DNA from 2 places in the Skermanella mucosa genome. Region 2 is predicted to be linked to the other one. Evidence: riboswitches for the same ligand, from Rfam matches in the RefSeq annotation. Region 2 holds a riboswitch; the other holds the start of a gene.
The links. Region 2 has a riboswitch for S-adenosylmethionine ahead of JL100_RS04155 (methionine ABC transporter ATP-binding protein). Riboswitches for the same ligand answer to the same signal wherever they lie in the genome.
Positions count from the first base shown of each region.

Region 1 (3,385 bases), 940 kb from region 2:
AAGCCGAAGTGTGAAATCCTGAATTTCACACTTTCGCACAGTGTAAATCACACCCGGGCCAGGGCCTGGTCCAGGTCCTCGATCAGATCGGCCGCGTCCTCCAGCCCGACCGACAGGCGGATGCTCGCCGGGCTGATGCCGACGGCGGCCTTGTCCTCGTCGGTCAGCTTCTGGTGGGTGCTGGTCGCGGGGTGGGTGATCAGGCTCTTGCTGTCGCCCAGGTTGTTGGAGATCTTGACGATCCGCAGGCCGTTCATCAGCCTGAACGCCTCGGCCTTGCCGCCGGCCACGTCGAAGGCGATCAGCGTGCTGCCGCCGCCCATCTGGCGCCGGGCCAGCTCGTACTGGGGATGGCTCTCCAGGCCGGGATAAAGCGTCCTGGCGATCTTGCCGTGCCCCTCCAGGAACCCGGCGACCCGCAGGGCCGCGTCGCTCTGGGCGGCGACCCGCAGGTCCATGGTCTCCAGGCCCTTCAGCAGCAGCCAGGCGTTGAACGGGCTCAGCGCCGGTCCGGTGTGGCGCAGGAACGGTCCCAGAAGCTCGGCGAACTTGTTGTCGCACAGGATGGCGCCGCCCAGGCAGCGGCCCTGGCCGTCGATATGCTTGGTCGCGGAATAGACCACGATGTCGGCGCCGAACTCCAGCGGGCGCTGGAGCACGGGGGTCGCGAACACGTTGTCGACCACCACGCGGGCGCCGGCGGCATGGGCCAGCCCGCAGACCAGCTCCAGGTCCACGATGTCGAGCATCGGGTTGGACGGGGTCTCCAGGAACACCACGTTGGCCGGGCGGCCCAGGGCCTCCCGCCATTCCTCCGCCTTCGTCCCGTCCACAAGGGTCGTCTCGATTCCGTACTGGGGCGCCAGGTTCTTGACGATGTGCAGGCAGGATCCGAATAGGGCGCGCGGCGCCACGATGCGGTCGCCCGCCTTCAGCTGGCACATCAGGGCCGCGAACACCGCCGCCATGCCGCTGCCGGTGGCGAAACAGCGCTCCGCCCCCTCGTACGCCGCCAGCCGGTCCTCGAACATGGCGACGGTCGGGTTGCGGAAGCGCGAATAGACGTAGCGCAGCCCGTCGGTCGCGAAGGCGGCCTCCGCCTCCTCCGCCGAGCCGTAGACATAGCCCGACGTCATGAAGATCGCTTCGCAGGTCTCGTCGAAGCCGGTCCGCAGGGTCCCGGCATGAACCATGCGGGTGCGCGGCCGCAGCTTCGCGGGAGTGGCCGCGGGATTGCCGTTCCCGGGGGAAACGTCGTTCTTGGGGGAAGTGTCGTTCTTGGTCATGGTGTCGTCGCTCCGCCCGCCGTTGCGGGTACGCAAAAAAGCCCCGACCGACAAGGGATCGAGGCGCGGACGCGACTCCAAACCTTTTTAGCAGCTTATTTTACGTGGCCTGCAAGCCGGTCGCCAAATCACCACGTTTCGCGGGTTCTAGCCGGAGCGGGGGAGGGCGTCAAGATCCATGTCGAAAGCGGCGCGGCCCCGTTGCCGCGCCGCTGCGCATACATACCGCCGCGCATACATCTTATTAACTATGTTTCTGTACTCAATGCCCCGGCTTCGTCTCAATCATGCTCAGACTCTCCGGGTCGCTGATGAAAACCTTCCTTAAACGGCACGCGCGGGTGATTTCGATCGTGGCGGCCCTGGCGGTGACCGGGGCGCTTACCGGCGGCGCCGGGCTGGCCTATGTCTACGCCTCCGGCTCCGGCGGTGCGGCGGCACTGCTCAGCCGGATCGACCGGGAGGAGGTCGGGCAGAGCGAGTTCGCCGATCGTCTCGCCGCCGGACAAATCGCTTCCCTGGCCGTCGCCGGCAACCGGATCGAATTCACCGACCGCGACGGCCTGCACGGCGTCACCACCGTCCTGTGGACCGATGCCCTGAGGCAGGCGGTCGCGGCCCCCGGCATCCCGATGACCGTCGAGCCGACCGAGGGCGGCGCCCTGCTGACCACCAACCGGTGGCTCGACGTGCTGCTCAAGCTGAACATGGTGGGCTTCCTGGGCTTCGCCCTGGTGTTCATGGTCGGCATGATGCGCTCGCCGGTCAAGAAGGCGGGCACCGCCACCTCCAACATCCGGTTCTCCGACGTCGCCGGCGTGGACGAGGCGCGCGCCGAGCTGACCGAACTGGTGGATTTCCTGAAGGACCCGGATCGTTTCAAGGGCATCGGCGCCGGCATCCCCAAGGGCGTGCTCCTGGTCGGTCCTCCCGGTACCGGAAAGACCCTGCTGGCGCGCGCCGTCGCGGGCGAGGCCGGGGTGCCGTTCTTCGCCGTCACCGGGTCCGACTTCGTGGAGATGTATGTCGGCGTCGGGGCCGCCCGCATCCGCCGGCTGTTCCGCGACGCCCGCAAGCGCGCTCCCTGCATCCTGTTCATCGACGAGATCGACGCCCTGGCCCGGGCGCGCGGCGCCACCTCTCCGACCGGCGGCCAGATCGAGACCGAGAACACGCTGAACCAGCTCCTGGCCGAGATGGACGGCTTCGCCCGCGCCAGCGGCCTGATCGTGATCGCGGCGACCAACCGGGTGGACGTGCTCGACCCGGCGATCGTGCGGCCCGGCCGGTTCGACCGCCATGTCTTCGTCGGCAATCCCGACATCAAGGGGCGCGCCGCCATCCTGGCGGTCCACGCCTCCCGCGTGGCGCTGGACGCCGACGTGGACCTGACGCTGGTCGCCCGCGGCACGCCCGGCATGTCGGGCGCCGACCTCGCCAATGTCGTCAACGAGGCGGCGCTCCGGGCGGCCCGCGCGGGCCGCGCCCTGGTCTCCATGGCCGATTTCGAGCAGGCCCGCGACAAGATCGTCATGGGCGGCGAGAAGGCCACCGTCATGTCCGAGGACGAGCGCCGCCTGACCGCCTTCCACGAGGCCGGGCACGCGCTGGTCGCCTGGCGCTCCAGGCACTCCGACCCGGTCCACAAGGTCACCATCGTGCCGCGCGGCCGGTCGCTGGGCATGATGGTCCGGCTGCCGCTGGAGGACCGCTTCTGCCTGTCCCGGGCGCGGCTGGAGGCGGAGCTGGACGTGACCATGGGCGGCAGGGCGGCCGAGGAGATCGTGTTCGGCAGGGATTTCGTGACGACGGGCGCCGCCGGAGACATCCAGATGGCGACCGACATCGCGACCAAGATGGTCACCACCTGGGGCATGTCCGACCGATTCGGCATGGTCGCCTACGGCCGCGGCGCCGCACCGGCCGCCGCGACCGCGGCGCGCTCCCCCGCCGGCGAGCCGGGCGCCCTGTCTCCCCAGGTCGCCGAGGAGGTGCGCGGCATCATCGACGCGGCATACCGCCGCGCATACGACCTGATCGCCGCCGACCTTCCCCGCCTGCACGAACTGGCCGACGGCCTGCTGCGGGACGAAACCCTG
Region 1 is NZ_CP086106.1:6,374,007-6,377,391, forward strand. Features, by position in the region: gene metZ (O-succinylhomoserine sulfhydrylase) at 48-1,286, opposite strand; SAM riboswitch at 1,353-1,431, opposite strand; gene ftsH (ATP-dependent zinc metalloprotease FtsH) at 1,598-3,385, shown strand, end outside.
Region 1: linked by a shared signal. The riboswitch ahead of metZ (O-succinylhomoserine sulfhydrylase) and the one ahead of JL100_RS04155 (methionine ABC transporter ATP-binding protein) in region 2 are both predicted to bind S-adenosylmethionine.

Region 2 (3,385 bases):
CGAGTAGCCGATCAGGCTGACCACCGCGAGCGTCAGGCCCAGCACGATGCCGGGCAGCGCCTCGGGCAGCAGGAACTTGGCGATGATCTGGAGCGGCGTGGCGCCCATGGCCTCGGCCGCCTCGATCAGGCCGCGGTCCACTTCCCGGATGGCGCCCTCGATCAGGCGCGCGATGAACGGGATCGCCGCCACGGTCAGCGGCACGATCGCCGCCGAGGTCCCGATCGAGGTGCCGGCGACCAGCCGGGTGAAGGGGATGATCGCGACGACCAGGATGATGAACGGGGTGGAGCGGGTGGCGTTGACCACCACGCCGGCGATCCGGTTGAACGCCACGTTCTGGAGCAGTTCGCCCCGCCCGGTGGTCGCCAGCAGCACGCCCAGCGGCAGCCCCAGCAGGGTGCCCAGCAGCGCTGCCAGGCCCACCATGTAGAGCGTTTCGACGGTGGCGTTAACCAGCAGCGCGTAGACTTGCGGGGACATGTCCGAGGACCTCTACCGACAGGTTGTTGACTTGGATGAACGAGATGGCGGACTGCACCGCCTCGGCGCCGCCGACCGCCTCGACCACCAGGATGCCGAACGGGGCGCCCTGGATATGGTCGATCCGCCCGTGCAGGATGTTCACGTCGAGCCCGAAGCGCCGGGTCATCTGGCTGATGATCGGCGTGTTGGCCATGGCGCCCTTGAAGGTGATGCGCAGCACCGGGTTGCCGCCGGGCAGCGGCTCCGCCACCAGCCGGGCGGCCAGGGTCTCCGGCAGCTCGGCCCCGGCCACGGCCGAGACGAAGCTGCGGGTCGTCGGGTGCCGGGGCGCCGTGAACACGTCGAACACGTCGCCGCGCTCTATGATGCGGCCGGCCTCCATGACGGCGACGCGGTGGCAGATCTCCTTGATCACCGCCATCTCGTGGGTGATCAGGACGATGGTCAGGCCGAGCTTCTCGTTGATGTCGGCCAGCAGGCGCAGGATCGACGTGGTGGTCTCCGGGTCCAGCGCCGAGGTCGCCTCGTCGCACAGCAGCACCTTGGGCTCGCTGGACAGGGCGCGGGCGATGCCGACCCGCTGCTTCTGGCCGCCGCTCAGCTCGGCGGGATAGCGGTCCCGCTTGTCGCCGAGGCCGACCAGGTCGAGCAGCGGCTCCACCTTCGCCTTGATCTCCGCCTTGCGCAGCCCGGCCAGTTCCAGCGGCAGCGCCACATTGTCGTACACGGTGCGCGACGACAGCAGGTTGAAATGCTGGAAGATCATGCCGATGCCGCGCCGGGCGGCGCGCAGGCCGGAGCCGTCCAGCGCCGCCATGTCGACACCATCGACCGTGACGCGCCCGGCGGTCGGCCGCTCCAGCATGTTGACCACGCGGATCAGCGTGCTCTTGCCCGCCCCGCTGCGGCCGATGATCCCGAAGATCTCGCCGCGGCCGACGGAAAGGTCGATCCCGTCGAGCGCCCGAACCTCGGGACCGCCGCCCCGCCCGGGAAACACCTTCTCGACACCGTGAAACTCGATCATCCCCATACCCCGCAAAAACAAAAATCCGCCCATAGCAGCTACGCTGGGCGGATCCCCACGCTCTTTAGCTGCATTTATAAAGCGCCCGCAATCTGGTGCTCAAATCGGCGCTGTGAATTGCTATATAATCACATGCTGCGCTGCGTCAAATGGATTTTCCGACGCATCTCCCATGTGGTTTGTGCAGGCGACGGCTCCGGACTCCCTCCGGAATTCCACTGGAATCTCCCCGGGACAAGGGCTTCCCGCACCCGGAGAGGGTGCCAAGCAGCCGCTTGCGGAAGCACGCTTTTGTGGCTATGGTCCGCCCCACCTCAAGGCTGGGGCGTCGCCAAGCGGTAAGGCAGCGGTTTTTGGTACCGCCATACGCAGGTTCGAATCCTGCCGCCCCAACCAGCCAACCCCTTCCAGGGATCAGGCTTTCAGGGGGCTCTCTCCTCCGGAACGTGTCGCAGGGCGTTCAAACGAAGAGCCGCCGATTTCCGCCATCTTCCAGTCTTCGAAAGTATCCCGGGCAACACAGGGTAAGGTTGGTGTCCTTTCTTGTTTGTGCTCGGAGAAGCAGCGCCGACGCTGCGGTGCTGCCTAAGAGATCCATCGGGTACTGGGTTTGCCACAATGGATACAAAGCCACACTTATTCACATTGGATTGACGCTTCCGACGTAAATTCGGTTATGCTGAGGACGTTGGATGGCGTCTGAGAGTTTCGATTAGCATCGAACGATGCAAATCAACGTCAGGTAATGTCGCGCGACGCCGGAAGAGCCTACCAGGGAGAGCACCGTGGCACACGCCAACAAAGCAGCGAAGACCAAGCCGATCTCGTATCGCGCCCAAGCCGCTGCACAGGCTGGCCGGGGCCTGTGGTCGGGTTTCCTGATGGGGCTCGGCGCCATTCCCACCCTGTACAGCGTCGATTTCAGCCCACCGCGTTACAGAAGTGCTGGTGTCGCTGGGGATTGGCAGGCTGTAGGCACCGACATCCGCAATGCGATGCGCGGCCATGAGGAACGTTCCTGAAATTGACCGGCGACAGTCAGTTTGCAGTGGTTGACGGGAAGAAACCGTCTCTCACCCGTCCTCAGGAAGCTGAGGCCGGGCTTTCCATCCCGGGTCCAATCGAGCGGCAGCTTGAGCAGGCTTTGGAGCCGCTGGTCGAGCCGGAACAGCGTGGTCAGTTGCTCACAGCCGTGATGCGCGTTGTGACCGAGTCGTACTCCGGCCCCCTGCCTCATCCCGCGCATTTCGAGGCCTACGAGGATGCTCAGCCGGGTTCGGCCGATCGCATCCTCATGATGGCCGAGAAGCAGCAAAGCCATCGGATATGGTGGGAGAGGTTCGCCTTGATCGCGCAGTTCTCCCTTGCTGGCTTTGGTTTACTATGCGCCCTGCTTGTCAGCCTGTCGCTGATCTATGGCGCCATCAAGCTTGGCATGGCCGGCCACGATTGGTTGGGAGGAGTTCTGGTGGCAACAAGTGCCATTGGGATGGTTACCTCCTTCATCAAGGGCAGAAGCCTGTTCAATCATATCGCTCAGCCTGGAACTGAACCGGCTGCCGATCCGACACCGCCCAAAAAGCAGAACCCGAAACCAGAGCGACGTCGCCGACGCTGAGCGGTGCGGGGCGCCCTTGGCGTTTCATCTCCCAGTTCGCGCCCAGACGTGGAACGATGCCCGATCCAGGTTGCCCCGGCCCGGACAGGGGGGGGGCCGACGAGTGGAACGACAGGCTGTATGAATCGTATCAACCTGGTCGGAAACCGGTTGCCCAAACTCATGCCGGGAATCACTTTCCGCGACAGCATTGACGTGTCCGACACTGCCTTATCGGACCGTCACCAAAGTTTTGGCATAGCTCACGTGTCTGT
Region 2 is NZ_CP086106.1:907,864-911,248, forward strand. Features, by position in the region: gene JL100_RS04150 (methionine ABC transporter permease) at 1-483, opposite strand, end outside; gene JL100_RS04155 (methionine ABC transporter ATP-binding protein) at 452-1,513, opposite strand; SAM riboswitch at 1,557-1,634, opposite strand; tRNA gene JL100_RS04160 (tRNA-Gln) at 1,835-1,909, shown strand; gene JL100_RS04165 (hypothetical protein) at 2,299-2,535, shown strand; gene JL100_RS04170 (DUF2335 domain-containing protein) at 2,538-3,131, shown strand.